2 regions of the Pseudoalteromonas sp. SG43-3 genome follow, and region 2 is predicted to be linked to the other one. Evidence: riboswitches for the same ligand, from Rfam matches in the RefSeq annotation. Region 2 holds a riboswitch; the other holds the start of a gene.

Region 1 (15,212 bases), on a different contig from region 2:
CAACGAAACTTAAACTTATTTAGTGCGTTCAAGCAACTTAACTACTTGGGCTACAAACATTTCTGGCTCATCATTTTGCGGGTAGTGATAGCTTTTATTTGTTATAACTATTTCACCTTGAGGAAAGGCATTAGCCCACTTTGAATGTAAGTCGCCCCACATTTCACGCGCTTTGTCGGTAAAAAATAATACCGATGGCTTTTTATATTTTCTAACTGAGGCGATAACAGTCACGGGTACATCAGCAATTTGTGGATAATCAGGCAGCGGGCGTTTTGCCCAAAAATCTAAATACTGATTCGACATGCCATTTTTCATGTCATCAAGCTTTATTGCTGCAATTTCTTTTTCAGCGCGTGGCAAATCAATCGCGCGCATAATATCTACATCGTGCTCTGATGCAGGCTCAATCAACATCAACGCTTTAATCTTATTAGGGTATGTTGCAGCAAATACACGCGCAATATAAGCACCATAAGAGTGCGCAACATACACAACAGGCTCTTCTATTTTCAGTGTTTTAAGTAATAACACAGCCTCAGCTGCATATTCTTCTGAGCTATAGTTTTTCTTTATTTGTGCAGAGCCGCCATTACCAATACGAGAATACCGTATAACTTTAGCGTGCTTGGTAAGTGATTCAAAAACCGGGTCCCAATCACTTAAACCAGCAGAACCGCCCGCTTCAAGTAAAATAGTATGTTTACCTTTACCAGCTAGCTCGTATTCAACCTCAAAGCCATTTACTTGAACTTTAGCCAGTCCAGCTAAGGCACTAGTAGATATAAGGAATGAGCAAAGGAATGTTACTTTTAATTTTAATCTCATTGCTTTTTGAACCAAAAAATCTCTTATTAAGATTTATTTATATTATTTAGTACCTAAAAGAGAGCCGCTGACGATCCGTTCCCAAACTTGCTTATCAAAATATATACCAGAAACTTTACATGCTACTTCTGCAAATTCGATGTGCGAAGGGGAATTAAATTGAAAGTGATTACGGTCACGAAGTACTTTGCTTGTGTGGTAAATAACATCAATAGCTACCAATAATAACCCACCGGTATGAAATTGGATCGATGATTTAAATGCAAATCTATCTTTAGGCTCTATATTAAGTGGTGCATTAAACCATTCTTCAATTTTACTCTCTCGACTATATATTTTCTCAGATAGGTTTGCTGAGACTTGATTTAGATTTTTTATCAATAATCGAACCTCTTTTGAAGGTATGTCTTTTGATGCTGCCAGTTCAAGTAATAGACTATTAACAAAACTCATATCTAGCTTACGTAGCCCTGAGTACTTCGATTTTAAATTTGAGTCGAAGTCATCTAATAACCCTTTGATATGGCTAGCAAACATATCTTTAATTATTTCAAATTCATCATATAAAGCTTTATTTTGTGCTTTGACTCTGTCATTGAACATTTTTACAGTAAAATAGTGCCCCATATAACCACCAGCTAAAGCACATAGAAGTCCAATTATCATATTTACCATTAATCACTCTCTCCATTAGTCAAAGCCGCTATTAATTTAATGTTTAAAATGCTTATATTCCCTATTTATAAAATATTACCCTTATAACTACATTAATAAAGACATTTGCACCACACTAACTAACAATATTGGCGACTGGTATTATTACATTATTAAACATCACTAACACATCTTTATCACCAGAACCTATAAACTCCCTCGCCCATATGCCATAATCTAAATAATTCATTATTTTAGTAACTTGGCGCGTATATAGGCGCTTTTAAGTTAACTACTCAGGGTTTTCAAATGGCATATCAAGAGCAAAATCAAGCAACAATCTATTGGCACGACTACGAGACTTGGGGAGCGAGCCCTCAAAAGGATAAACCTAGCCAATTTGCGGGTATTCGTACCGATCTTGATTTAAATATTATTGGCGAGCCGCTTATTGAATATTGTAAGCCGCAAGCGGATTACTTGCCTCACCCTGAGGCGTGTTTAATTACGGGTATTACGCCACAAGTGGCGATGAAAAAAGGCTTGGTTGAGGCTGAGTTTATAGCAAAAATTCATGCCGAATTTAGCGTGCCAAACACCTGTGTTGCCGGTTATAACAGTATTCGGTTTGATGACGAAGTAAGCCGTTATAGCTTTTACCGTAACTTTTACGACCCATACGAGCGTGAATATAAAAATAACAATAGCCGATGGGATATTATTGATTTAGTACGTGCTTGTTACGCGCTGCGCCCTGAAGGGATTGAATGGCCGTTAAAAGAAGACGGCAGCCCAAGCTTTAAGTTAGAACATTTAACCGTAGCTAATGGTATTGAACACGCCGCAGCGCACGATGCGCTAAGCGACGTAACCGCCACTATTGCACTGGCTAAACTAATAAAAGAAAAACAGCCAAAGCTGTATAACTTCTTTTTTGGACTCCGTGGCAAAAAAGCCCTTGCTGAATTGGTTGATGTATTTAACATGACGCCGCTGGTGCATACCACATCGCGCATACCTGCAACACAAGGCTGTACAAGCTGGGTTGCACCAATGAGCTTTCATCCGGTAAATAAAAACGCGGTTATTTGTTTTGATTTAACCCAAAATCCACAAGTACTCATTGATTTAAACGTAGAAGAGTTACGCAAACGCTTATACACCAAACGTGTAGATTTAGCCGAGGGTGAATTACCTGTTGGCTTAAAACTAGTGCATTTAAACAAGTGCCCTATTTTAGCCCCAGCTAAAACATTATTGCCTGAAAACGCCGCCCGCCTTGGGATTGACCGCGAGCAATGCTTAGCTAACTTAGCTATTTTAAAAGCCAATACCGACCTTCGCGATAAAGTAACCGAAGTGTTTAACGAGCAAGGCGATTACAGCGCAACTACTAACGTTGACTACTTACTTTACGATGGTTTTACAAGCCATGCCGATAAAGCTAAATTTGCGATTATTCGCGATGCTAAACCAGATGAATTGGCTGGGTTGAAGTTAGACTTTGAAGATAAAAAGTTTAATACATTGTTGTTTAGATACCGCGCCCGTAACTGGCCTGAAACGCTAAACCAGCAAGAGCTTGACCAATGGCGCCAGTATTGCCAAAACAAGTTAATACACGGGGAAGATCAACCGTCGATTAATGCGCAAGATTTTATGATCACCCTTGAAAACCTAGCGCATGAACATGACGACAGCGAAAAAAATCTTACAATTTTAAAGGCGCTGTATAACTACGCTCAAAGCATGTAATTTTGTTTGTATAACGCATTAAAAACGCGACGCTTTAGCAATAAAGCGTCGCGTTTTTGTTTATAAATATCTGTACCACTTCAAACAAAGCAAAATCTATTTCACAAAGAGAAGCGAATGAGGAGTAAATGAGAAAACATAAAGACCAACAATCTTTTTTATCTATCACTGCCTCTAAAAGCGCAGCGCCTCATAACCTCATTGTGAATAAATCTTACGGGCTTTGCCCGTCACGCAAGCAAGCTTCGCGTCTACAAATTAAACCCACAGTTAAACTTTGGCGGTAGACGTTGAGCTTGCTCACGTGAAAAGCACCGCTTTTGATTACTTAAATAAACACTATTCACAAAAGAAGCGCATGAGGAGTAAATGAGAAGACATAAAAACAATAACTTTTTAGATCTATTACTTCCTCTAAAAGCGCAGCGCCTCTAAACCTCTTTGTGAATAAGTCACTTTTACGGGCTTTGCCCGTCACGCAAGCAAGCTTCGCGTCTACAAGTAAAACTCATATCTACACTTTGGGGTAAACGTAGAGCTTGCTCACGTGAAAAGCGTAGCTTTTAATTACTTAAATAAAAATCTATTTCACAAAAAGAAGCGAATGAGGAGTAAATGAGAAGACATAAAAGCAACAACCGTTTTAAACTTATTAATTCCTCTAAAAGCGCAGCGCCTCTAAACCTCTTTGTGAATAAATTACTTTACGGGCTTTGCCCGTCACGCAAGGAAGCTTCGCGTCTACAAATTAAACCCACAGTTACACTTTGGCGGTAAACGTAGAGCTTGCTCACGTGAAAAGCGCAGCTTTTAATTGCTTAAATAAAACTCTATTCACAAAGAGAAGCGAATAAGGAGTAAATGAGAAGACATAAAACAACAATCTTTTAGATCTATTACTTCCTCTAAAAGCGCAGCGCCTCATAACCTCTTTGTGAATAAATTACTTTACGGGCTTTGCCCGTCACGCAAACAAGCTTCGCGTCTACAGCGTTACTTTTTATGTAGCGCTTCAATGCGTGCTAGTAAGCTTGAGGTGTCGTATCTGCCGCCGCCAAGTGCTTGTACGTCGGCGTAATATTGATCGACCGTTGCGGTCATTGGTAAAGTAGCGCCATTGTTTTTAGCTTCATCGAGTGCAATGCCTAAATCTTTACGCATCCAATCTACGGCAAAACCAAACTCATATTCCCCTGCCCACATTGTTTTATAACGGTTTTCCATTTGCCACGAACCGGCAGCACCTTTAGAAATGGTTTCTATAACTTTTTCACCATCAAGCCCAGCTTGCTTGGCAAAATGTAAGCCTTCAGCTAAACCTTGCACTACACCAGCAATACAAATTTGATTAACCATTTTACAAAGTTGTCCCGAGCCAACGCCGCCTAGTAATTGGCTAAAACGACTAAACGCCGCCATAACTGGCTGCACTTTAGCAAATACGGCTTCCCTACCACCCGCCATAACCGTTAATACGCCGTTTTCGGCGCCAGCTTGTCCGCCCGATACAGGCGCATCTATAAAGTCGATATTTTGCAGAGCCGCTTTTGCAGCCACTTCACGTGCTACTTCAGCTGAGGTTGTTGTGTGATCAACCAAAACAGTGTGCGGCAGCATGCCCGCTAACACGCCGTCGTCGCCATACACTACTGAGCGTAAGTCGTCATCGTTACCAACACACATAAATACAATGTCGGCATTGTTGGCAGCTTCGCGCGGGGTTGATGCAAAGCTTCCTGAATGTTCTGCAGTCCACGTTTGTGCTTTAGCTTGTGTGCGGTTATAAACGCATACGCTGTGCCCTGCTTTTGCTAAATGCCCCGCCATTGGGTAACCCATTACGCCTAAACCTATAAATGCGACTTTCATTGACATAAAAATGACCTATTTAACTGATAACTTAGAAACTAGACCTCGATTATGTCAACCGGTCGATAAAAAAGCGAATGAAAGTCTTTATAAAATTTCCTTAACGGGAAAGGTAAGTAGGTAACCTATGGACAGTATTTATCAATTTAATGCACCACTTTATAACAGCGAAAATTTTCCTCTTAGCCAGTTACAGGGCAAAACCGTCCTTATTGTTAATACAGCGAGTAAGTGTAATTTTTCGGTGCAATTAAACGCACTCGAAAAGCTCTACCAGCAATACAAAAGCAATGGTTTTACTGTGCTAGCGTTTCCGTGTAACCAGTTTGGCCAAAATGAGCCGCTTGATAATTTAGCCATAAAAGACTTTTACCAAGATCAATTTAATATCTCGTTTGAGGTATTTGGTAAGGTAATGGTAAACGGGCCAGAAACACATCCGTTGTTTAATTATTTAAAGTCGCATACGCGGGGTATTTCGCAAAATCGTGCAATTAAGTGGAATTTCACTAAGTTTTTAATTAACTCACAAGGGCAACTTGTTGCACGCTATGCACCGCGTACTAAGCCCGAAACACTTAAACAAGTAATAGAAAGCAACTTACTGCAAGCTGCAAAGTTAAGCGCTGCAAGAGGTGGTAAAAAGGTAGCATCAAAAATACCTTTGTTTACGCCAGCTAAGGCTTAATTTAAATCAATAAAATGCGTGTTACTAAAGCACAGGTTTATAAAGTAGTTTATTGTATTGATACTTATTAAGTGTCGAGGCTATTACCATGAACATTGCTTTTTTTAGTACTCAAAAGTACGAACTGCCTTTTTTTGAACAAAGTACACGCGATCATCGTGATATAAAAATAACGTATTTTGAGCAATCCCTGAGCGAACAAACGGCCATTTTAACAAACGGGTTTGATGCCATATGTGTATTTGTAAACGACACCGTAAACGACACGGTTATTGAACAATTGGCAAGCCAAGACATAAATACTATTTTACTGCGTTGTGCAGGATTTAATAATGTTGATTTACCTGCAGCAAAAGCACATAAAATTAAAGTATTACGCGTACCGGCTTACAGCCCAGAAGCAGTAGCCGAGCATTGTATTGCACTTATGCTCACGCTTAGCCGTAAAACCCATAAAGCGTATAACCGCGTACGCGAAGACAATTTTGATTTAAACGGATTGCTTGGTTTTAACTTGCACAATAAAACCGTGGGTATTGTAGGTTGCGGTAAAATTGGCCTTGCGCTGTGTAACATTTTAAATGGCTTTGGCGCTAAAGTATTAGTGTGCGACCCATACGCGCAACCTGGCAATTATACAATTACCGATATAGACACCTTGCTTAGCCAAAGCGATGTGATTTCTTTGCATTGCCCATTAACGGAACAAACTCATCATCTAATAGATGATGAGGCATTTAGTAAAATGAAAAACGGTGTTATGCTTATTAACACCTCTCGCGGGGCACTGCTTAACAGCAAAGCGTGCATTAATGCACTTAAAACTAAAAAATTAGGGTATTTAGGGCTCGACGTTTACGAGCAAGAGTCGGAGCTGTTTTTTAAAAACCACAGTGACGAAATAAACCAAGACGATATATTCTCGCGCTTAGTGAGCTTTAAAAATGTTTTAGTAACGGGGCATCAGGGCTTTTTTACCCAAGAGGCACTCACCGAAATAGCAAACACAACCCTACTTAACGCGCTTGAAGTAAATGAAGGTAGGCCTCTAACTAATGAGGTTTTATAAAGACCTAAGCTATACCTAGATAACAGGCACAAAAAAAGCGAATAAGGTGAGCCCTATTCGCTTTTTTTGTTTAAAAATTCACTTTAAATAGAGCTTAACCAAACGCAACGTTTGCAAATACCAAGGTCATTAATATTGGGCAAACAAAACGAATATACTGAGCAAACCAGTAATGTACGCCTGTTGTTGCTTGGTGTAATTTATTACCACGCTGCCACATCCAACCTACCGTAATAAAGTAAAACAAGCCCATAAGCGGCAATTGGTATTGAGTAAATAGCATAATAACTAAGCCAAATAACCAATCAAAATTTAGTATAATTGCGCTTGCACACACAAGTACAACGGCGCTCACTGCCCATGTTGCTTTGGTGCGACTAACGTTGTGGTTTTCGACTAAAAACGCTACCGGAATTTCAGTCGTCGATATAGTTGACGTAACCGATGCGATAGACATTAATACAAAAAACAATAAACCAACTAATAAGCCAATTTCGCCCATGGTGCTAAATAGCTCAGGTAAAATAGCAAAAATTAGCTGCCCTTCACCAATCAATTTACCGCCACTAAATACCTCTACACCGTTGTGCTGCGCCACATAAATAGCAGGAATAATAAGTAACCCCGCTAAAAAAGCAACGCCAGTATCAAGTAGTGCAACACCTGCTGTGAGCTTTGGTAAATTAGCATCTGGTTGTAAATACGAGCCGTAAATCATCATACAACCCACACCTAACGAGAGCGAAAAGAACGCTTGCCCCATTGCGGCAATAATTAAATTAGGGTCGAGTATTTGGCTAAAATCAGGGATTAAATACGCGGCAAAGCCTTCGCTTGCGCCATCGAGTGTTGCAATGTAGGCAATTAAACCAACAAGCAGCACAAGCAGAAGTGGCATCAAACGGCGCGACCAAGTTTCGATTCCCGATTTTACCCCTTTTAAAATAATACTGGCAGTTAAAATAAGCATAAGCGGCGTAAATACAAAATTACGCAGCACTGAGTCGCTATGTAAAAATTCGCTTGCGCCTGTGAAACCTAAAAAGGTTGTTATGGGTTCAATAGCGTACGAAAGCATCCACCCTGCCACTATTGAATAAAAACTTAGCATAACAACTGCGCCCGCAAGGCCTATGTAACCGGCTGCTGCACCTACTTTACGGCTAGTGTTTTGCCATGCATCGCCCAATGCTTTTACCGGGTTAGCTTGTGCTTTGTGACCTAAATAAAGTTCGGTATACAGCGCAGGTAGCGCAAGTAAAAATATAACAATAAAATAAACCAGTAAAAAAGCACCGCCGCCATGGTTGGCCGCTTGCGTAGGAAAACCCCAAATATTACCCAAACCCACTGCTGCGCCAGCAGCGGCTAAAACAAAACCAAGTCGGCTTTGAAACCCATCACGCACTTGTGCCATACATCTACAAATCTGTTATTATTTTGATTATTGTGAATTAAACCATATTTCATGCCAGCTGAGTAATAAAATTGTACCCAGCCTTTATTAGTGGCGTTAACCGCTCACAATATCAGCGACTTCTTTTGCTTTAGGGCTTTTATGACTGAACACTATTTTAAAAACGCCTTGAGTATTACTTCAACTCAATTGGCAAATTTGTCTTTTGCGAGTAACAGTATTTTATTATTTAATGCTAAAACACTTGAGCTTAGTGACTTTAATTTGCCCGATTGCTTAAGCCCATTTGAATTAACTATTATAAACCGCCGTAAAAGCCCACAAGCTAAGCAAGAGTATTTAGCTACGCGGTTATTGTTAAAACACCTTATTAAAGTAGCGCAGCCACAACATACGCACGTACCCCTTAATAAAATGAGTACCGAATTTGACGAAGCAAGCTCAAAGCTGCAAATACATGTAAGTGGTGATGTTATAAATACCTGTATTTCACACTCGCATGGTTTAGTTGGGGTCGCGCTAAATTTTGATAAAAGTGAGTTTGGTTTTGATATTGAAAAAGTAAGCCTAAAGCGACCGTTTGAAAAGCTTGCTAAGCATTTTTATCATAATGATGAAATTACACTTATCACCAAGCCTACTAATACTCAAGCCCAAGCAGATACGTTTTTTAGAATTTGGACACTAAAAGAGTCTCTTGCTAAAGCCACCAGCCGCCCTATTGCAAAGTTACTTAGCCCCAATGTGTTTGACGAATTAAATAGTGCAAAGCTGAGTGCTTGCAGTAATCGCGTTACTGTAGCTGATAGCAGTGACAGTAATGTTTGTTTTGATGTGAGTGTGGTGCATAAAAAAAGCACCGACTGGCGATGCTTTTTATTAAATGACTTTATTAATTAATTTTGTTAAGCAACCTTACTAGTTAATTTTCCTGAATAACCGTTATTTACGCAGCAAAATCGTTTTCTAATAAACGGCTATGAATAGACTGTACTACGTTATCTGACTCAGTTTGCTCTACTAAAAAGCACAGGTTGTGCTTACTAGCACCGTGACAAATTAATCGAATGTTAAAGTCTTTTAGTACACTCATTAAGTTCATTTCGTGTTGGCGTAATTGAATCTCAGAGCCAATAAGTGCCACCAATGTTAGGTTGTTTTCTACCGAAACATGGCAAAACTCTGCAAGCTTATCTAGGCATTCTTGATCAAGCTCTGGGCGCGAGGCGTTTTGCGCGTTATCAAGCGTTATAGCCACACTGATTTCTGATGTAGTTACCAAATCTACCGATATATTGTATTCACTTAATAGTGTAAATACGCGTGCTAAAAAGCCGCTTGCTAGTAGCATTTCTGGGCTTTTAAGCGTAAGCAATATTTGGTTTTTACGTTGCGTTACTGCGCGTATACCTGGTTGCTGCGATTTTTCACGCTCAATCCACGTACCGCCACGCTCAGGCTCTCGGCTAGAACCTACAAACACGTTAATGTGGCTACGACTCGCTGGTAAAATAGTCGCTGGGTGTAATACTTTTGCGCCAAAGGTTGCCATTTCAGCGGCTTCGTCAAAACTTAAGCGTGCAATTGGCGTCGCCTTTGCGCACAAACGCGGGTCGGTGCTAAAAATGCCCACTACGTCGGTCCAAATATGCACACTTTTAGCGTTAATCGCTTCAGCTAGTAATGCAGCGCTGTAGTCTGAACCACCACGTCCTAGCGTTGTGGTGTGACCGTATTCGTCACTACCAATAAATCCTTGAGTTACAATCACTTGAGCGTCTAATAACGGAATTAAATGATCTTTAGCAGCTTGCGCTGTGGCTGCAACATTGGGCGTTGCTTTACCAAATTGGCTGTCTGTTTTAAGCACCTTGCGCACATCAAAGCGATCGGCATTTAAACCCTGTAAACGAAGTACCTGTGCAAACAAATACGACGATAAACGCTCACCAAAGCTAAGTAGCTCGTCGTGTTGCTGATCGGTTGTTAGTGGCTCTTGAGCCAATGTTTGAAATGCTTTTAGGGTTTCGTTAAAGCCAACCGCTAAATCGGTATCTAGCGATAATTCATCTAAAATAGTTTGTTGAATAGCAAGCACGCCATTTATGTGTTCTTGGCGCTCACTAGGAGTAATGCTTGATTTACACAGTGCAACTAAGTGATTAGTTACGCCGGCACTGGCGCTCACGGCAACAATACGTACGCTTTTATCTGCAACAATAATTTCGCTACAGCGACTCATCGCTTCAAAATTTGCAACACTTGTTCCACCAAATTTGGCAACGATGTAATCTGATTTTGCGCCTGATACTGTTTGTGGCACTGATTGGGTAGTCATTTAGTCTCCTTTCGCGGTCTCCAAACCGCAATAAAACAAGAAGAACTTGGCAAAGGAATGCTTGAAGATAAGTCCACTGCCAGAAGCTCTCCACCTATATTGGTGACAGTTTTGAGGATTCAGCCCCATAAACCGAAAAACAATGACGACGTACCATTATTTTCCTCGGCGAGTACTTCCCTCCTTAATGATCATCGGCTTTCGTCGCCTAACATTAAGTACCTAAGTATCGCACCTCTTCTGAATGCTTTATTAACCAGTGGCTAATAAAACAAAACCCCACTAAGTAGCGGGGCTTTGAAAGTTATCGTTTAGACGTCTAGCTGTCAAGCATTTAATAATTTATGAGTTAAATAAAACTGCCCATGTAATACGAGCCCGCATATCCAACCGTGTAACAAATTAATAAATGCAGCGATAAACGCAAGTAGCTCATAAAGGTAAGCGCTTTAACTTTACTCATGGCAATAATGCCCGCAGCCGAACCAATAATAAGCATTGAACCGCCCACGCCCGTTGCATACGTAAACGACAACCAGTGTTGTTGGCTCATTACTATATTGGCTTTTAATAATGCAGCGGTAAGCGGTACGTTATCGACCCCTGCTGATAATATGCCCATTAAGTAGTTTGCGTATTCTGGTGCCATTACCGTGTATAGGTCGGTAAATTTACTCAACATACCAATTTCTTTAAGTGCGCCTACAAGTAAAAGTACACCTACAAAAAACAATAATGTGTCGTATTCTATATCGCGAACAAAATCGATTATGTCTTTGTTTATGTCTTTTTTGCGCATTAAAAATTGCGCCACTAAAAACATCACTGATAAGCCAAACAAAAAGGTTAATAAAGGCGGTACGCTGTAAATTACACTCAACGTAAGTGTGCTCACTACGGTAGATAAAAATATAACAGCAATGGTTATGTCGGTTTTTTCAATGCGGGTTTTACCTGCACTAGCAAACTCAACACGCCCTTTCATACCTATAGACAGTAACGCAGCAAGCAGCATAACGCTTGCAAGTGCTGGCGCTATAAGTAGTAATAAATGAGCAATGGTTACTTTGCCATCTAAAAATATCATTAGTGTGGTTACGTCACCTGTTATTAGCGATACCCCACCTGAGTTCACTCCAAACACAATAAGCGTGGCGTATTTAACGAGCTTTTTAGGTTCAAGCTTTAACGACATAACAACCGCAAGCGATATAAGCGTCGCTGTTACGTTATCTGAAATCGACGAGAACAAAAACGCAAAACCACCCACCAAAAACATGAGCTTTTTTTCGCTAATACTTTTTGGCATAACACGGTGCACAATATTTTCTATAAACCCCTTTGAATTTAAATACGCGACAAAGGTCATTGCAGCCATTAAAAATAGCCATAATGAGGCAATTTCTAAAATATTTTCGTTTAAAAGATGCTGAATCGTATCGGGGCTTTGCCCGTGTAGGGGGTATATAAAAAGAAGAATCCAGCAAAGCGTACCAAAAAACAGCGTGGTTTTAGCTTTATTTACATGGATTATATCTTCTATAACGATCAGTAAAAATGCAATCGCTATCAGGGTTAGAATAATCGAGGAAACCATGGTAGTTAAACAACCTTTGATATAGTTTTAAAGAACACACAAATAACATTCCATTTCATGTGCCTATTTTCGGCGCGAATTTTAGCACTGCCTCTATGCAAAAACTATTATTAAATGGTCTTAAAAACGAATACTATATACAGACAAGGTTAATTAAAAATACGTAATAATGAGTCTTCTAAAAGAACTCAATAATAAAATACTAGGATGTTGTAACCCCTTATGATCCCAGCTAAAAAGCTGCTAAACACCATAACCGAACATTGGGGTGTATTAGAGCTATTATTTAAACGTTTTAAAATGGCTGACTTTAGCCTAAAAGACGTACAAAACGCGATTAAGCAAAAGCAGCCTACGTGGTCAAACGAACGCATTTATAAAGAAACAAATCGTTTGTTAAACCAAGATATTTTAATTCCACTGGCTAAATCCTCTCAACTTGAAATAAATCGTGCCATTGCCGATTTTGCTACTTTTTTACTGCAAGAAGAGCATTTAGGTTTAGCACAAGAAATTAGCGTATTAGTAGAGGACCTGGCTCGTTTAGGTAACCGCCTAGATAACGCTGGCGAAATAGAAGACTTTGACGACTTACGCCGCTACAGCCGCATTATGGATGATCGGGTGCGTAAAATAATGAAGCTTTATACGCACAACGAAAACGCTATTTTAAACATTGTTGAACAAGCCAAATCAAATAATGCAGTGCAATCGCTGCAAAAGCGTTATAAAGCGGTAATAGAAGCCTTTGACGAATACATAGAGCCAATGCTTGAAATGGTTGATATTCGTGGTGAATTTCATGCGTGTTTTATCCTCATTGAAGAGCAAATAAGCAAGCAAATACTGCACATTGAGCGCTCAGGTAAAGCGTATAACGACAAACGTATGCTGGAGCAATTACGTACCCGTATACTCGAAATGCATTTAATGGGCCGAGAAAGCTTACGTAAAAGTGCCGATATGCTTATGCCGCTACGCGAAGAGTTACGTCGTAATAACTTAATTACTCGCCAAGCAGCCAAAGTACTTGGGCTTGTACGTAAAAATGGCGTAGACAATATGCTAAGTGCTGTGCAGCCAAATTTTGTAAGCGACGCGCAGCGATATTCGCTTGGTCAGCAACGCCATATTGTGGCTTACATGGCAAGCTTGGTTGAATTTGAACACGAAGAATACCAATTGCCTGACCAGCAAGACGTGCCTGCTTTTGTTACGCCTAATATTCCTGACTACAACGATGTTAAAACCAGTTTTGCTAAGCGCTTTAATAAAAAACGCAAAAAGCCGCAGCCCTTGCTGCAATTTTTAGACGAAAGCTATCCAGATCTCGATGCCGACGAAATGCTATTTTTGTATCAAAAATTAGTCAGCGACAGCGATATTAAAATAATTCAAAGCGATGAAAAAGCCCGCGTAAAAATTGCCGGTCAGCACTTTTCTTTATATCCATTTAATTCAGAGCCTCAGCCAGATCCAAAGGCAGGTAAATAAACCATGACACACATAAACTTAGACGAGCTAACCCATCTACAAGCCATTAATAAAAAATTAGTAGCGGGTTATCACATTTGTGAGCAAGACAACGTAATGTGGCAAGAGCTTGACCAACACATAGAAGACTACACCGCCCTATTTACCGCCCTAGGTAACGATTTGAAACACGACAGCCGTGGCTTTTATTATTTTGGTAGCGACGAAAGTACGCCAAATATGGGCAAAATATCTCGCGCTATCGCGCTCACCATTTACATTTTAATTGAGCACTACGCCAATACGGGTAAAGACCCAATGCGCGCATTGTTTGACGACGTAAACGATTTAGAGCTTATGCAAACGCTGGTGCAAATTAACAAACATTTGTTTGATCAGCTTGAGATATTTTCGGGATCGGATTTGCGTAAAGACGTTTACCTGCGCATGGTGCGCTTAGGTTTAGCCCGTGAAGTAGAAGGCGGCTTTATGCTACAAGCGCCAATTCACCGCTACATAGATGCACTCATGGAAGTAAACGAAGAAACCTACATTACAGAGGACGAGGAATGAAAAATCTATACGGACTAAGCAAACTCGCCCTACTTAACACCGCAGGCTATGCAAAATGTGTGATCCCGCTTGATAAAAGCAGCTCTATTTGCGCGCCCAATAACACAGGTAAAAGCTCGGTTATTAACGCCCTGCAGTTTCCGCTTATTAACGATTTACGCTTAACAGAATGGGACGGACACGATTTAGATGAAACCCGTAAGTTTTATTTTTCATCCGATCAGTCGTACATTTTACTAGAAGCTAACTTGCCTCATGGCTCGGTAGTAATAGGCGTGGCAGGCCTTGGTAAAATTGCCGGTTACGCGCATCAGTACTTTTGTTATCAAGGAAAGCTTGATTTAGAGCAGTACACGCAAGGTAAAACTATTATTAAATTTACCAAGCTGTTCAACCATTTAAATTCGCTTAACTACAACCCTATTGAGCTTAAAGCACAAGAGTTAAACGCGCTACTTACTGGCGGCGCAACGCCTTTTGACGGCGACATTAACCTAAAAATGATCCCGCTTAATAATGTGCAAGACTCCTCTATTTATAAAGAAATATTTAGACGTATTCTTAACTTACACAAATTAGGCGCAAGCGACGTAAAACGCTTTATGTTACGCGTGTTTGAACGCCATATGTCGAACTCTAAGGTCGACTTTTATGAAGTATGGCGTCGCTCGTTTGATAAAGTAAACCGCTCAAAACGCGAATTAAAAGCCCTTGAGTCAATGCAAGAGCCAATAGCAGCGCTTGAATCAATGCTTGAAAACCAAACCGTGCTTAAAGGTAAATTAGCCGCATACGCACCTAAAATTGACCAAGCACTGATTGATTTTGACACTTATCAAGAGTCGCAACTTAATGAGTTGGGCATTGCGCTTGAAGATATAGAGCACGAAAAACACGAGTTTGAGCAAAAACAAAGCCTATACGTACAGCAATCGCGTGATATAGAGCGCA
Region 2 (15,212 bases):
ATAACGAGTCATATTAGCTGGCGTATGCGGTGCGTTTTGTAATACGCCTTTGTGATTTAAGTAACTTAAAATGCTGTTTGCATCGTTTAATGCTTCTTTTAAGTCTATTTTTTCTTGGCTGCCTAGCTCTACAGTAAATGCTTCTACAGGTATTGATAATTCGCGACCTTGTCCGCTAAGTGCATCACTTAAATGCCACCATGGGCAAAAGTTAGCTTCATCCATAGCGCCGTCAAAATCACTAGGAATAAGCAATACATGTTCAATATTAAAGTAACGTGCGCTGTCGGTTGCATAGGTTGGGCAGTACAGATGCTTGCTTGAAATAGGGCCTGTGTGTAAATCGAGTACTATATCAGCCTGATGAGCGAGCTTTTGTAAGTTAAGCGCAATGCGTTTACCCGTATTGAGTAAATAAGCAGGGCCGTTAAGTTTGCTGTCTACTTCGTCAATAAGTGCCTGTTTGAAGTTACTTTTTAATGTAGCGTCGTCATACTGAGTATGATTTTGTGCAAACTGTGCCACTAAATTTTTATTGTAGTGATACATGCGATTCCAATTAGTGCCCGTAATCGGATCGAACCTGCCAAGGGTAAACTCGCCAGATTTTTGATTACAGCCAATCGGATTTGCATAAGGTACAAGGGTAATATCGCCACTAAGGTTAAGGTGTTTTAATTGCTCAAGCAGCTGAAAAATAACTGCGTTACCTTGCACTTCAGCGCCATGCATATTGGCCTGAATGTAAACACTTGGCCCTGTGCCATCACCTTTTAAACGATACACAGGAATTGTAAGTGGTAAGCCGTTTGCAACTTCCCCTACTACAATGTTCTCTTGGCTAATGTGTGTTGTATTACTCATACTTGTTACCTTAAATAATGGCTGGCATTTTCGGCTTGGCGAACACAGGTAAGTGTACCGTTTTGCAAGGTGTACTCAGCAGCTAGCTCATGGCATAAAAAATACGGCATACTTTCGGTAAAGCCGTAAGCACCGCATTGGCTAAACACTAGCCAGTCGTGCTCATTTAAATCGCTTGGTAAGTTATGTTCACCCAAGCAATCAAGCGCTGTACAAAGTGGGCCATATAAAGTGACTGCTTGAGTTTTAGCACTGGATTCACGCAGTAATGCAGCAGGAAAGTCCTGGCTGGTAACAGCAGGGCGTAATAAGTGATTTATACCGCCGCTTAAAATTACTTGTTCTTGATTGTAGTTTTGTTTGCGCTCTACTACTGGGTTTGCGTAATGACCGCATTCGCCAACGGCATAGCGACCAAGTTCCATCCATAGCTCTTCTACACCCGCATCATTTTTAATTTTAGCGAGCGCAGCAATTAAGTCATCCCAATCAAGTGTTGCTTCGTTTTGTGTATAAGGAATACCTAAACCGCCGCCTAAATCGAGAATTTTAAGGCTAATATTTAAATCGCTGGCAAGTTGGCTAAGAGGTGCAATCATTTGTGACCACAAGTCGCTTAGTTTTTGAGTGCTAAGCATGTTGCCCCACTGAAAAATATGCAGGCCGTCAAATTTAAGCGCAGGGTAGTCAGCTACATTGAGTGCTTGCCACTCATTACGACCCAAACCAAACGGCGTAAGGCTGTCGCCGCCCAGTGGGTTTTTTTCACCTTCAGGCCAGCGTAATTGTACACGCAGTAATACTTGTAACTGCGTGTTTTGTAGTTGCGCTTGTTGGTTTAACCAACGTACTTGATTGAGGCTTTCTGCTACGAATATACGCACGCCGCGCTCAATAAAGTGTTTTATTTGTTTAGGGCTTTTTGCAGGCCCTGTGTTGAGCACGCGCTGCGAGCTAATACCTTGTGCTAGTACTTGCTCAAGCTCACCTTTACTTGCTACGTCAAAATTAAAGCCAGCACTGTCTAAGCTTTGAATAATTTTAGACAGTGGGTTTGCTTTTACCGCGTACCACAGCTTTACATCGGTTTGCGCAACTAAACGCGCAAGATGCGTGTTTAGTTGATCTAGGTCGTAAACAAAAAAAGGTGTATCAAGTTGTTGTGTAATAGTATTTACAGCGGTTTTGATAGGCGTGCTCAAAAAGCTCATTATCGTAAAACCTCTTCAAGCAATAACGATGCATCGCTTTTCTCGTCGCGGTACTTAACTATTAACGCACACGACATGCTTAGGCCTTGCTCGCGCGCCCATTCGTTTGATGCAGGGCGAGAGCCCGGTATTACAATCGCGTACTCTGGGATTGGCTCGCCTTTATCTAGTTGGCGCTCGTTTACGCAGTCGTATACTGGAATAGTTGCTGATAAACGCACGCCAGGGGCAAGTACTGCGCCTTTTTTAATGACTACGCCTTCAACAATAATACAGCCTGCACCAATAAATGCGTCATCTTCAACCACTACTGGGCTTGCACCAATTGGCTCAAGTACACCACCAAGCTGAACTGCAGCACTTAAATGTACGTTTTTACCTACTTGTGCACAAGAACCCACCAATGCGTGGCTATCTACCATTGTGCCTTCGTCGATATATGCGCCAATGTTTACATACGCTGGTGGCATAATAATCGTGCCTTTAGCAACATAAGCACCACGGCGAACACTTGAGCCACCTGGTACCATACGGACGCCATCATCAGTACTAAATTCTTGCGGAGCTAGGTTATGTTTATCAACAAAGCCGCCTGCAAATTCAGTATTAGTGCCATTTTTGAAGGCTTCTAAAATGCCTTGCTTTACTTCTACGTTAGCTTGCCATTGGCCGCTTTCGTTTTGTGATGCAGCGCGTACTGCGCCCGATTCTAAATTATTTAATAGTTCTAACCAGCTCATTATAAAAACCTGTATTTAATGCCAAGATAAAATGGTGTTGTTTGCAGTTGTAATGCAATCGGTTTGAGTTAACTCAAGATGTGTTAAAGGTGGACGAAGTTGCGGGCTGCTTAAGCGGCCTTGCAAATGCATCAGTACCTTTACGGGAATAGGGTTTGCGACAGCAAATAGGCTATTAATAGCGCTTGACCACTGGGCAAATAAATTAGGGTGTTGACCACTTAAACTGCGCTTAACAAACTCGTGAGTTTGTTCAGGCCATGCGTTTGCAGCTACCGACACCAAACCTTTTGCGCCAGCTTGAGCAAAATAAGGCATTAGCGCATCGTCGCCACTAAAAATAGCTAAATTAGGCGCCGCTTGGCGGTAAGCTTCAAACTGAGCAATACTGCCGCTCGCTTCTTTTAACGCCCATAAATTTTTATTGTTTTGTAAGTTTTGAATTGTTGCCGCTGGGATGCTAACAGCGCTTCGACCGGGTACGTTATAAAGCATACATGGATGAGCGCTTGCATTTAGTAGGCTTTCAAACCAATGAGTTTGACCTATAGCGCCAGGCTTTGCGTAAAGCGGTGAGCCAAGTAAAAAGCTATGAATTGGGAGTGTATTACAGTAGTTAACCCACTCAATTTGTTGCTTTAAGTTACTACCGCCCACAGCTACCATGAGTGGTACTGTTGGTTTTAGCTGGCATACGTGCTCAACAATGGCTTGTTGCTCTTTTAGCGTTAGTGCTAAACCTTCGCCCGTACTGCCAAGTAGCAAAATACCGTTATGTGCCGCTTCTTGATCGCTAACCAACTTAGTTAACGTGTTGTAGTCAACATCGCCGTGTTGATCAAATGGCGTTACGAGCGCGGTCCACAGTGAGTAGTCGTTTAAATTGAAGTTGTTGATCATCTCTCACGAACTTATAATTTGTACCAACTTTATTAAAAACGTGATCATTTAAGCGATAACTAATTTAATGCAATTGGTATTATTCGAAGAGTCAAAAAGCTTTATGGAAGGAGCCGCATTAACGTCGTTCGAACTAATAATTCGAAGAGCGAATGGGCTTAAAATAATAGGGCGCACGGCCTTAATATTTAAGACCAGAAGCTCTCCACCAAACTAACAAGCTGCTTTTTATAAGCAGCTATTGGTGACAGTCGCTAGGGTTCAACCTAGTCGCCCGAAATAAACACCTCGCAAAAGTGGTTACTTCTCGGCGTTAATTCCCCTCACGTATGCTTGCTGGAGTTTGCGCTCCTAACATACGCTACCTGAATAACGCACCTCTTCTAGCCCTTTGCACCTGTTTGTAGAGTAAAACTTACAAACCTGTGCAATTTAAATAGGGTAATTACGGCGATTAAAGCATTTTAGCCGTCTAGGTGTCAAGCGACTAAATACAGATTAATTCATCGAAAAGAGGGGTGGTTACGTATTAGGTGCTTTTCTCGTACACTAGCAATATAAGTAGTGAGGTATTTAATTAGTATGGAAAAATTTAGCGATATTTATAAGCGAGCGGTAGAGCGAAAAGGCTCTGAAAAAATGCTTAAGTTATTACTTGCAAAACCGCTATCTAAAAAACAACTAAGCACGTTAAGTGACGACGATTGGCTTGAAGAATTTACTCGAAAAGTATTTCAAAGCGGCTTTTATTGGTCAGTCATAAATAATAAGTGGCCGGGCTTTAGAGAGGTTTTTTGGGATTTTAGCGTTGATAAGTTATTAATGATGCCACCCGATATGCTGGAGCAAAAAGCAACGGATGAGCGCATTGTTCGTAACTATAAAAAAGTAAAAACAATTACCGAAAATGCTTACATGATCCACGAAATAGCAGGGGAACATGGCAGTTTTAGCCAGTTTATCGCTAATTGGCCGACAGACGATATTATTGGTTTGTGGGCATATTTAAAAAAGCATGGTTCGCGTTTAGGCGGAAATACAGGGCCTTATGCGCTGCGAGCACTTGGTAAAGATACATTTTTACTATCACGCGATGTAGAGAATTATTTGCGTGCCCATAAAATTATAGACGGCGGCTTACAAACTAAAAAGTCACTAAATGCAGCCCAAGCTTTTTTTAACGAAATGCAAGAGCAAAGTGGCTTAAGTATGCAAGAGTTAAGCTTAATTGTTGCTTATGGCGTAGGTGACAACCGTGTTGGTATAAGTCAGCAACAATAGGAATTACAATGAAATTAGTGCCAAGATACACAGATGTTGCAGAAAACTTCGCGATAGAAGATTTCCCTGCAAGTGTCGCCTCTCCTCAGTTATTGCTGTGGAACGAGAGTTTAGCAAAAGAGTTTAATATTAACGTTGCGGCTGATTTACGTGCCAGCACTTTTAGCGGTAACGAAAAACAGGCGATTCCTGCAGTAGCACTTGGTTACTCTGGGCACCAATTTGGACATTTTTCACCACGCTTAGGCGATGGACGAGCGCACTTACTGGGCGCTATTAGTGATGATGAAAACCAGTTATGGGATATTCAATTAAAAGGCTCTGGTGCTACTCCTTACTCAAGAGGTGGGGATGGACGTTGTGCTCTTGGTCCTGCTATTCGTGAATACGTAATGAGCGAAGCAATGCATGCACTGGGAGTTAAAACCACACGCTGCTTAGCGGTTGTTGGTAGTGGTGAAACGGTTTATCGTAATCCGCCACAAGCAGGGGCTATCGTTACGCGTGTAGCAACGAGTCATATTCGTGTTGGCTCGTTTCAATATTTAGCGACGCAAGGCGATGTTGAAGGGCTTAAAAATTTAGCCGATTTAGCTATAGAGCGACACTACCCAGAAATAACCGATACAGGTTCGCAGCGATACTTAGCATTTTTAGGCGCTGTGATTAAAAACCAAGTTAAGCTAGTTGTGAGCTGGATGCGTGTTGGCTTTATTCACGGAGTAATGAATACAGATAATACGCTAGTTAGCGGAGAGACTATTGATTACGGCCCGTGTGCCATGATGAATAGCTTTGATTTTGATACCGTATTTAGCTCTATAGACAAACAAGGCCGCTATGCATTCGGTAATCAACCTAATATAGCTAACTGGAACTGCGCACGCTTAGCTGAGAGTTTAATACCGCTTATTAGCGATGATGACGAGCAAGCAGTTTTATTAATGACGCCATTTATTAATAGTTTTGCTGAGCAGTTTAATGCTGAGTTTACGGCTATGTGGGCACAAAAACTGGGTTTAACTGAATCTAGCGATAGTAGTGGCGAGTTAATAGCAGAGCTGTTAACGCTATTAAAAGATAATCAGCTCGACTACACCAATACCTTTGATGCGCTTACTGAATCCTTAAAAGGAGAAAAAAGCGTACCTGAGTCGCTAATTGAATGGAGAGCTAAGTGGGTAAGTTTAACTGACGATAATAGTTATGAAGTAATGAGAGCGGTAAATCCTCGTGTAATACCGCGTAATCATGTGATCGAAGAAATAATTGCACAATATAACGCTACAGGATCCAGCGAGTTGCTACAGCGCTTTATAAAAATAGCCAGCAATCCATATTCTAACTGTGAAGAGTTATCAGAGTTTTGCTCTCCACCGACGAATGATAATGACTACCAGACTTTTTGTGGTACTTAATACTTAACTTTAAATATAACCACATGATTAAAAAGAGTCATTTTTTAATCAAACATGCGCATATACCTAGGGGAATGCTAATTCTGGTGGTATTATGCGCACAATTAAAACCAAGCAATATTTCTTTGCATTTATAAGTGCATTTAATTTAATTGCTCTTACATTCCTTGCTAAGTACTAATTTACAAAAAACTACTACATTTATTTTTCAATAAAGTTTTAATTTCGCCTATAGTAAGTGGATGTGTGTTGCGACAAGGCATAGAAAAAAGTAATAAACTTTATTTTTCGTTAAGTATTGATTAACAAAGGCTCAGTTAGTCTATATAAAACTGATTGAGCTAGTATCGATTAGCTACAATTTAAAATTGTTCAAATGGGAAGAAAACAATGAAATTAAAATCACTTACAATTGCAATCGCGTTGGCTGCAACTAGCGCATCTACATTCGCTGCTGATAAAGAAGAAGGTTTCTACATTGGCGCATTTGGCGACTACTATGACGCATCTTGGAAAAACATGCGTGACCAAGCTGGTCTTGACGTAAACGAATCAACTGGCTGGGGTGTTGAAGCTGGTTACCGTTTCAGTGATTACTGGAGCGCACGTCTTGAATATGCAGACATGGATTTTAATGCTTTTGATAAAGTTGCTGGCAACCGTAACAATATTGATGGCGAGCGTTACGGTATTGATGCTCTTTACCATTTAGACGGCGGTCCTTTCTATGGTCTTTTCGGTATTAAAGAAATTGACGTAGTTGATGACAACACATTCTTAAATGCAGGTGTTGGTTACCAACATTTCATTACAGATGGCTTATTTGTAAATGCTGAAACAGCTGTATACCAAGGTCTTGACCGTGGTTACACAGATGTTGGTGCTAAAATTGGTATTAACTACTTATTTGGCCAAAACTCTGCTCCTGTAGAGCCAGTAAAACCAGCTCCAGAGCCTAAAGTAGTTGAAGTAGCTGTAGCTCCTGTAGACAGCGATAACGATAACATTCCTGATGCAGATGATAAGTGTGCTAACACACCTATGACTGATGCTGTGGATGGTACTGGTTGTACTTTATATGAAGATAAAGAAGTAACAGTAAGCTTATTAGTGACTTTCCCTAACAATGCTTCTGCAGTATCTACTCAATACTTAAATGATATTGAAAAAGTATCTGCATTCTTAAAAGAGTACCCAGATACAACAGTACTATTAGAAGGTCACACTTCTGCTGTAGGTAAAGCAACTTACAACAAATGGTTATCTAAAAAACGTGCTGATGCTGTAGCTAAGCAACTTGTTGCTGATGGTATTGCTGAAGACCGTATTACTACAGTTGGTTTAGGTGAAGAGCGTCTTAAAAATGATGCAAACACTAAAGCTGCAAACGCAGAAAACCGTCGTGTAGAAGCGCATATCAAAACTATCAAAAACGTTAAAGTTTTACGTTAATTAAATAGTTTGTAATAAAAACCCAGCCAAGTGCTGGGTTTTTTTATGCCTGTAATAAATTAATATTAGTTAATGGTAATGATTCTTACTTAATAAGTATTCATGAAAATAGTTTTTACTACAACCACTATTCATAGTATTTATAATCGGTATAATCAGTTGCGCAACTGGATGGATTTTCATCTATCCATAAAAGCTTTATAATTACGCGTTAGAATACTATAAGTATTGGGTAACTTATTTGCGCCCAAAGCGCTACCGGATACTTTCACGTCACCAAGAGGGCAATATTGTGCTACAAGAATATCGTAAACACGTAGAAGAACGTGCCGCGTTAGGTATCGTACCAGCGCCATTAGATGCTCAGCAAACTGCTGATCTTATTGAATTAATAAAAAACCCACCTGCAGGTGAAGAAGAATTCATTTTAGATTTGTTCATTCAGCGTATACCAGCTGGTGTTGATGATGCTGCTTATATCAAAGCGGGATTTTTAGCAGCTGTAGCTAAAGGTGAAGCTAATTCTCCACTTGTTTCTAAAGAAAAAGCGGCAGAATTATTAGGTACAATGCTGGGCGGTTACAATATCGCGCCAATGATTGACCTACTTGATGACGAAACACTTGCACCAATCGTAGTTAAAGGCCTTTCAAATACATTACTTATGTTTGATGCGTTCTACGATGTTGAAGAAAAAGCAAAAGCGGGTAATACATTCGCTAAGCAAATTATTGAGTCTTGGGCAAATGCAGAATGGTTTACTAATAAGCCAGCTGTTGCTGAAAAGATCTCAGTTACTGTATTTAAAGTAACTGGCGAGACAAATACTGATGACTTATCACCAGCACCAGATGCATGGTCTCGTCCAGATATCCCACTTCATGCTTTAGCAATGCTAAAAATTGAACGTGATGGAATTACACCAGACAAGCCAGGCGAAGTAGGTCCAATCTCTCAGCTTGAAGAATTAAAAACTAAAGGCTTACCACTTGCATATGTAGGTGATGTTGTTGGTACTGGTTCTTCTCGTAAGTCTGCAACTAACTCTGTACTTTGGTTCATGGGCGATGATATCCCATTCGTACCAAACAAGCGTGTTGGCGGTGTATGTCTAGGTAATAAAATTGCTCCAATCTTCTTCAATACAATGGAAGATTCAGGTGCATTACCAATCGAATTAAATGTTGATGAGCTTAACATGGGTGAGCAAATCGATATTTACCCGTACGAAGGTGTTGTTAAGAGCCACGGTACTGACAAAGTAATCTCAACTTTTGAACTTAAATCTGATGTAATTTTAGATGAAGTTCGTGCTGGTGGTCGTATACCACTTATCATTGGTCGTGGTTTAACTGATAAAGCACGTACATCACTTGGCCTAGGTCCAACTGATGTATTTAAAGTACCAACAGTGACAGAAGTGTCTGAAAAAGGCTTCACACTAGCGCAAAAAATGGTTGGTAAAGCGTGTAACGTTCCAGGTATTCGCCCAGGCCAATACTGTGAACCTAAAATGACAACTGTTGGCTCGCAAGATACAACAGGTCCTATGACACGTGACGAACTTAAAGACTTAGCATGTTTAGGTTTTTCTGCAGATTTAACAATGCAGTCTTTCTGTCATACGTCGGCTTACCCTAAACCAATCGATGTAAACACTCACCATACGCTTCCTGATTTCATCATGAACCGTGGCGGTGTGTCACTTCGCCCAGGTGATGGTGTAATTCACTCATGGTTAAACCGTATGTTATTACCAGATACTGTAGGTACTGGTGGTGATTCACATACACGTTTCCCATTAGGTATTTCATTCCCAGCAGGTTCGGGTGCAGTAGCATTCGCAGCAGCTACAGGTGTTATGCCTCTTGATATGCCTGAGTCAATTTTGGTTCGCTTTAAAGGTGAAATGCAACCAGGTATCACTTTACGTGACCTTGTACATGCAATCCCTTACTTCGGTATTAAAGAAGGTTTATTAACAGTTGAGAAAAAAGGTAAAATTAACGAATTCTCTGGTCGTGTACTAGAAATTGAAGGCGTTGAACACCTAACTGTTGAGCAAGCGTTTGAACTATCAGATGCATCTGCAGAGCGTTCTGCAGCAGGTTGTGCGGTTAAACTTTCTAAAGAGTCTATCGCAGAATACCTAGAATCAAACATTGTTATGCTTAAATGGATGATCTCTGAAGGTTACGGCGATGTACGTACTATTGAGCGTCGTATTACTGCAATGCAAGATTGGTTAGCTAACCCAGAACTAATGGAAGCTGACGCTGATGCAGAGTACAAACATGTACTTGAAATCGATTTAGCAGACATTAAAGAGCCAATCCTTTGTGCTCCAAATGACCCAGATGATGCACGTTTATTATCTGATGTTACTGGCGAGAAAATCGACGAAGTATTCATCGGTTCTTGTATGACTAACATCGGTCACTTCCGCGCAGCAGGTAAGTTACTAGATGGCTTTAAAGGTCGTATCCCAACTCAGCTTTGGGTTGCCCCGCCAACTAAGATGGATAAAGATCAGCTTACAGACGAAGGTTACTACGGTATCTTTGGTCGTGTAGGTGCACGTATCGAAACTCCAGGTTGTTCACTATGTATGGGTAACCAAGCACGCGTTGCAGACAAAGCAACGGTTGTGTCTACCTCTACACGTAACTTCCCTAACCGTTTAGGTAATGGCGCGAACGTATTCTTAGCTTCAGCAGAACTTGCTGCAGTAGCGGCTATTTTAGGTAAACTACCTACTCCAGCTGAGTACCAAGAATACGCAGCGAAGATTAATGCAACGGCTGCAGATACTTACCGTTACTTAAACTTCCACCGTATGCCTGCTTACACTAAAAAAGCAGACAACGTGATTATTCAACAAGCTGTATAACTTTTAGAGTTTGTTTAAAAACCCGCTTCGGCGGGTTTTTTATTGGCTAAAACAAATATTAGATAGTTCATGCTTCTTTTTTTATATTATTGTATTAACTCTAGTCTTAAATTGCTTTTAAAGTAATTAATCGCGCAAAAATTCCTATCAAAATGCATTAAAATCCTTATCAATATTCTCATTATTTTAGGCGAGATTTTATGACAGCATTAAACAACCAGAATTTATTGCAACTACGTTTTGTTAACCAAGCAAATATTGATTTGGTTAAACCTTCTTTTGATAACCTTCCTGCAAACCTTTATGCAGATGGTGCCTTTCGTAAACGTCGTTATTCAGTAGTAAAAATGCAAAATGGTGAAATAAAGCTACAGCAAGCCAAAGCATTTGTTCAAGATGATTCAATTAATACTTTTCAAGGCAATGTAGAGCGTACTTACGAAAATTTAGAGCAAAGTTTACTTGAGTCAGAGGGCATGAAAAGCATTGTAAATGAGTTTCGCCAACTTACCGGTATTGATGAGCAGCGTGATATTGAAATTCATCAGTTCCGCATGCTTGCCATTGATAGCGATACACCTGCAGCGCCAGAAGGCGTGCATCAAGATGGTTTTGACCATGTATGTATATGCGGTGTTTCTCACGAGAACTTAGAAGGTGGCGAACTGCTTGTATACGAAAACAAGCAAGCTGAGCCTTGTTTTAAAATGGAAATAAAAGACGGCATGTTTGCATTAATAAACGACCGTCAAGTGTGGCATAACGCAACACCTATGAACAAAATTGATGCTAGCAAACCAGGTTACCTGGATTGTTTTGTATTAACGTCTTAAGGAAGTTAAGCATGAACATAACGCAATTACGTGAGCAGTTTCCAGCATTAATGCAGAACGTTGATGGTAAATCGCCAATATTTTTAGACGGACCAGGTGGCTCGCAGGTACCAACATCGGTGCTTACTGCGATGACAGCTTATTTAGGTCATTATAATTCGAACTTAGGTGGCGCGTTTTTTTCAAGTGATAAAACGGTTGAGTTGATGGCGAATGCGCGCCAAGCCGCCGCTGACTTACTTAATGCACCTAGCTCACAACAAATTGTGTTTGGTCCAAACATGACCAGCCTTACGTTTAGTTTTAGCCGTGCAATTTCACGCGACTGGCAGGCTGGCGATGAAATAATTGTAACCAATGCCGATCACTTCTCGAATGTATCGTCGTGGCAACAAGCTGCAGAAGATAAAGACGTTAAAGTTAATACGGCTTTAATTAACGAAGCTGATTGCAGCTTAGATATGGCGCAATTTGAAAGCTTATTAAACAGCAACACTAAGCTTGTAGCGGTCACTTACGCTTCAAATACCACAGGTTCAATTAATAATATTAAACGTATTGTTGAGCTTGCTCACGCTGTAGGTGCACTTGTTTATGTTGATGCCGTACATTATGCACCGCACGAACTTGTTGACGTGCAAGCACTTGATTGCGACTTCTTAGCGTGCTCTGCGTATAAGTTTTTTGGCCCGCATTTAGGTATGGTTTACGGTAAAAAAGAACATTTAGACGGGTTTACGCCTTACAAGGTTGAGCCAGCTAAAGACGTAGCACCAGGTCGCTGGGAAACCGGCACGCAAAGCTTTGAAGCAATGGCTGGTTTTATCGCAGCTGTTGATTACATTGCGGCGATTAGCGAGCTTGACGATAGCCATTCACGCCGCGAAAAGTTAAGCGTTGCTTTTGCTAAAACTAAGCAGCACGAAATGGCGCTTAGCGAACACTTTTTAACGCGCTTGGTTAATTATCCACGTATTAAGTCATTTGGTATTGATGATTTTGATCGCCTTAATGAGCGTACACCTACTTTTGCTTTAATTTTTGAAGGGCTTGAGCCACGCGCCGTTTCAGAATTTCTAGGTAAGCAGCATATTTGCGTGTGGGATGGTAATTTTTACGCGCAAGGGTTGTGCAAGCAATTAGATGTGCTTGATAAAGGCGGCGTAGTGCGCATTGGTTGTATGCACTACAACACCATTGAAGAGCTAGATCAGTTGTTTAATTTATTTGATGAACTGCTTGGTTAAATAATACTGATTTTGGTGCGCTAACTCTTAGGCGCACCATATATTTGTTCTGCACGGTTAAACAATACCCACGAGGTTAAAATATACTTATCGTTTGATACTGGCTTATTGCCTCTATGAGTATGTGTAAAGTAGCCAGGTGCTATTACCATAGTGCCTTTTTGAGGAGCGATTTTACGGTTTTGATAATAAAACTCTGTTTCACCACCTTCTTCTACATCGTTTAAGTAAAACATAAATAACAACACGCGATGCAAAGCTTCATTGTGCTGTAGCTGCGGATAAACTTCACTGTGCCAGTAAGGGTAGCCACCTTTGTTTACTTCGTATTTTTGCGCTTGAATGTTACCGAGTCTAAAAATTTGCTGAACTAAAACGGGTAATTGCGGTTTACCCACTTCTTCAAAATTCTCTTGGGTTAAATCGACTACTTCGCCTGTTTTTGGATGATAAACCTTTAAGCCAAATGCCCCAATCATCATAAAAATATGCTCTTCAACATACTTAAAAACATGCTGTGCAGTCGTTTGTTGTATATGTTTTAATTGTTGTGCATATTCGGGGTGATTATTTAAGTGTAGGTCGTGGCTGTCTTTTTTCTTTAAGTCGACACCGCCCGATGTTACCCCTTGTCTTACATGCGGGCTTTGCGCGAATGTGGAAATAAATTCATCGCAAAACTCATCGCTTAATGCGTTATTAATAACGCGTATAAAGTCCGTCATGGTTTACCTTTATATAATTATTATTGGATTTTTATGTTTATTGAAAAAGTGATGCCGCGCTTTAGCGAAACAGATGCACTCGGACACATCAACAATACCGTACTCCCTGTATGGTTTGAAGTCGCGCGTGGACCTATTTTTAAGTTTTTTACACCGGACTTAAATCCACATGATTGGAAATTGATTATCGCCAAAGTTGAAGTGTCGTTTGTGGGCGAATTATTTTATGGCCACGAAGTGACCGTAAAAACCTCTGTAGAGCATATAGGCACTAGCTCTTTTACACTTAGGCAAGAAGCATGGCAACACGATAAATGCTGCGCAATAGGAAAAGCTGTGATGGTGAGGTACGATTTTATTGCTAAATCAAAGCAAGCGCTTAGCATTGACGAAAAAGCGGCGCTTAACGAGCATATTTACCAAGGGAGTTAACCTTACAAAGCTTATATTTTATATAAGCTCATGCTGAGCTGGATTAGTGTAAATAAATAATGGCAGCTGGAATACCTATCCTCAATAATACTTAATCAATTTGAGGGATTAAATCTGACGATAACTGCGTTAAAAATTTCTGATATAGAACAACTAAATAACGAAATTTTTGCCTTGTTATCAACACGATTTTCTTTCCTCAAAATAGATCACTTAATTAAGTGAAGAGGTATAAATTTTTGTCGAGAAATTTTAACGTATTTAGATTGAGTTGCAGGCTCCAATTATATACTATTTATATTATATATTGTTGCGCCGTTATAACAGGAAATGTTAATTCGGTAATTTGATTGGAGTATGCGTGTGACATCTATTGCCAGTAACCAGCCTTTACAAGTTATTCAGCTCAGTGATGGTGAGAATTTAACAGCTGAAATTTTACCGTTTGGCGCAATAATAAAAAGCATTAAATTTAAAAAACAAGAAATGACGCTTAGCGTCGATGACCCTCAATACTATCTTGAAAACCCATTTTACTTAGGCGCTACAGTAGGTCGATACGCTAATCGTATTGCAAAGGGGCGTTTTAGCTTATCTGGTACGCAGTATCAATTAGAGGCAAATAACGGTCCTAATAGCCTACATGGCGGTGTTAAAGGTTTTAATAAAGTACTTTGGCAAGTAACCAAACAAACTGAAAGTGAAGTTGAGCTTTATTATTGCTCGCCCGACGGCGAACAAGGTTTCCCCGGTGAGTTGCAGGTTTGGCAAACTATTAGCGCTAAAAACGGCGAGCTTACTCTGCACTTTAAAGCGCTAACCAATAAAGAAACGCTCGTTAACTTTACTAACCATTGCTACTTTAATCTTGATGGCAGCTCATCAATTAATGAGCATCTTGTTCAAATTAATACCGATCGTTACCTTCCTATTGATACAACTAGTATTCCACTTAATGAAGCCGCTTTAGTTTGCGGTACCTGCTTTGACTTTACTAAGCCAGCTCAAGTTGGTGAGGCCTTAAGCGCCGTTCATCCTCAGCTAGAAGCTGGAAATGGCTTTGATCACTGCTATATTTTTAATGATGACAGCAGTTTAAAGACGATGGCTACATTAACTTCGCCACACACGAACGTTAGTTTAACCCTTAAAAGTACGCAGCCAGGCATGCAGCTTTATACCGCAAACTTTGTTGGTTCGCCTTTTAAAGCACGGCAAG

Evidence for each region. A riboswitch is a leader RNA that binds a small molecule or an ion and turns the genes downstream of it on or off. The one in region 2 is predicted to bind lysine.
Region 1: another riboswitch for lysine. It lies ahead of lysC (lysine-sensitive aspartokinase 3); the one in region 2 lies ahead of dapA (4-hydroxy-tetrahydrodipicolinate synthase).

What each region holds. Positions count from the first base shown of each region.
Region 1 covers NZ_JACJFC010000009.1:67,778-82,989, forward strand. The annotation lists gene H5157_RS10190 (alpha/beta fold hydrolase) at 16-828, opposite strand; gene H5157_RS10195 (hypothetical protein) at 871-1,503, opposite strand; gene sbcB (exodeoxyribonuclease I) at 1,792-3,237, shown strand; gene H5157_RS10205 (NAD(P)-dependent oxidoreductase) at 4,231-5,112, opposite strand; gene H5157_RS10210 (glutathione peroxidase) at 5,234-5,794, shown strand; gene H5157_RS10215 (2-hydroxyacid dehydrogenase) at 5,883-6,863, shown strand; gene H5157_RS10220 (sodium-dependent transporter) at 6,958-8,280, opposite strand; gene H5157_RS10225 (4'-phosphopantetheinyl transferase superfamily protein) at 8,422-9,180, shown strand; gene lysC (lysine-sensitive aspartokinase 3) at 9,227-10,618, opposite strand; lysine riboswitch at 10,694-10,866, opposite strand; gene nhaD (sodium:proton antiporter NhaD) at 10,968-12,215, opposite strand; gene H5157_RS10240 (hypothetical protein) at 12,438-13,709, shown strand; gene H5157_RS10245 (condensin complex protein MksE) at 13,713-14,261, shown strand; gene H5157_RS10250 (ATPase) at 14,258-15,212, shown strand, end outside.
Region 2 covers NZ_JACJFC010000012.1:40,034-55,245, forward strand. The annotation lists gene H5157_RS12490 (succinylglutamate desuccinylase/aspartoacylase family protein) at 1-864, opposite strand, end outside; gene H5157_RS12495 (PLP-dependent decarboxylase) at 870-2,075, opposite strand; gene H5157_RS12500 (2,3,4,5-tetrahydropyridine-2,6-dicarboxylate N-succinyltransferase) at 2,075-2,815, opposite strand; gene dapA (4-hydroxy-tetrahydrodipicolinate synthase) at 2,831-3,715, opposite strand; lysine riboswitch at 3,906-4,106, opposite strand; gene H5157_RS12510 (DNA-3-methyladenine glycosylase I) at 4,298-4,996, shown strand; gene H5157_RS12515 (YdiU family protein) at 5,005-6,414, shown strand; gene H5157_RS12520 (OmpA family protein) at 6,805-7,866, shown strand; gene acnB (bifunctional aconitate hydratase 2/2-methylisocitrate dehydratase) at 8,159-10,756, shown strand; gene H5157_RS12530 (2OG-Fe dioxygenase family protein) at 10,957-11,589, shown strand; gene H5157_RS12535 (cysteine desulfurase-like protein) at 11,601-12,836, shown strand; gene H5157_RS12540 (2OG-Fe(II) oxygenase) at 12,857-13,561, opposite strand; gene H5157_RS12545 (thioesterase family protein) at 13,595-13,993, shown strand; gene H5157_RS12550 (aldose epimerase family protein) at 14,357-15,212, shown strand, end outside.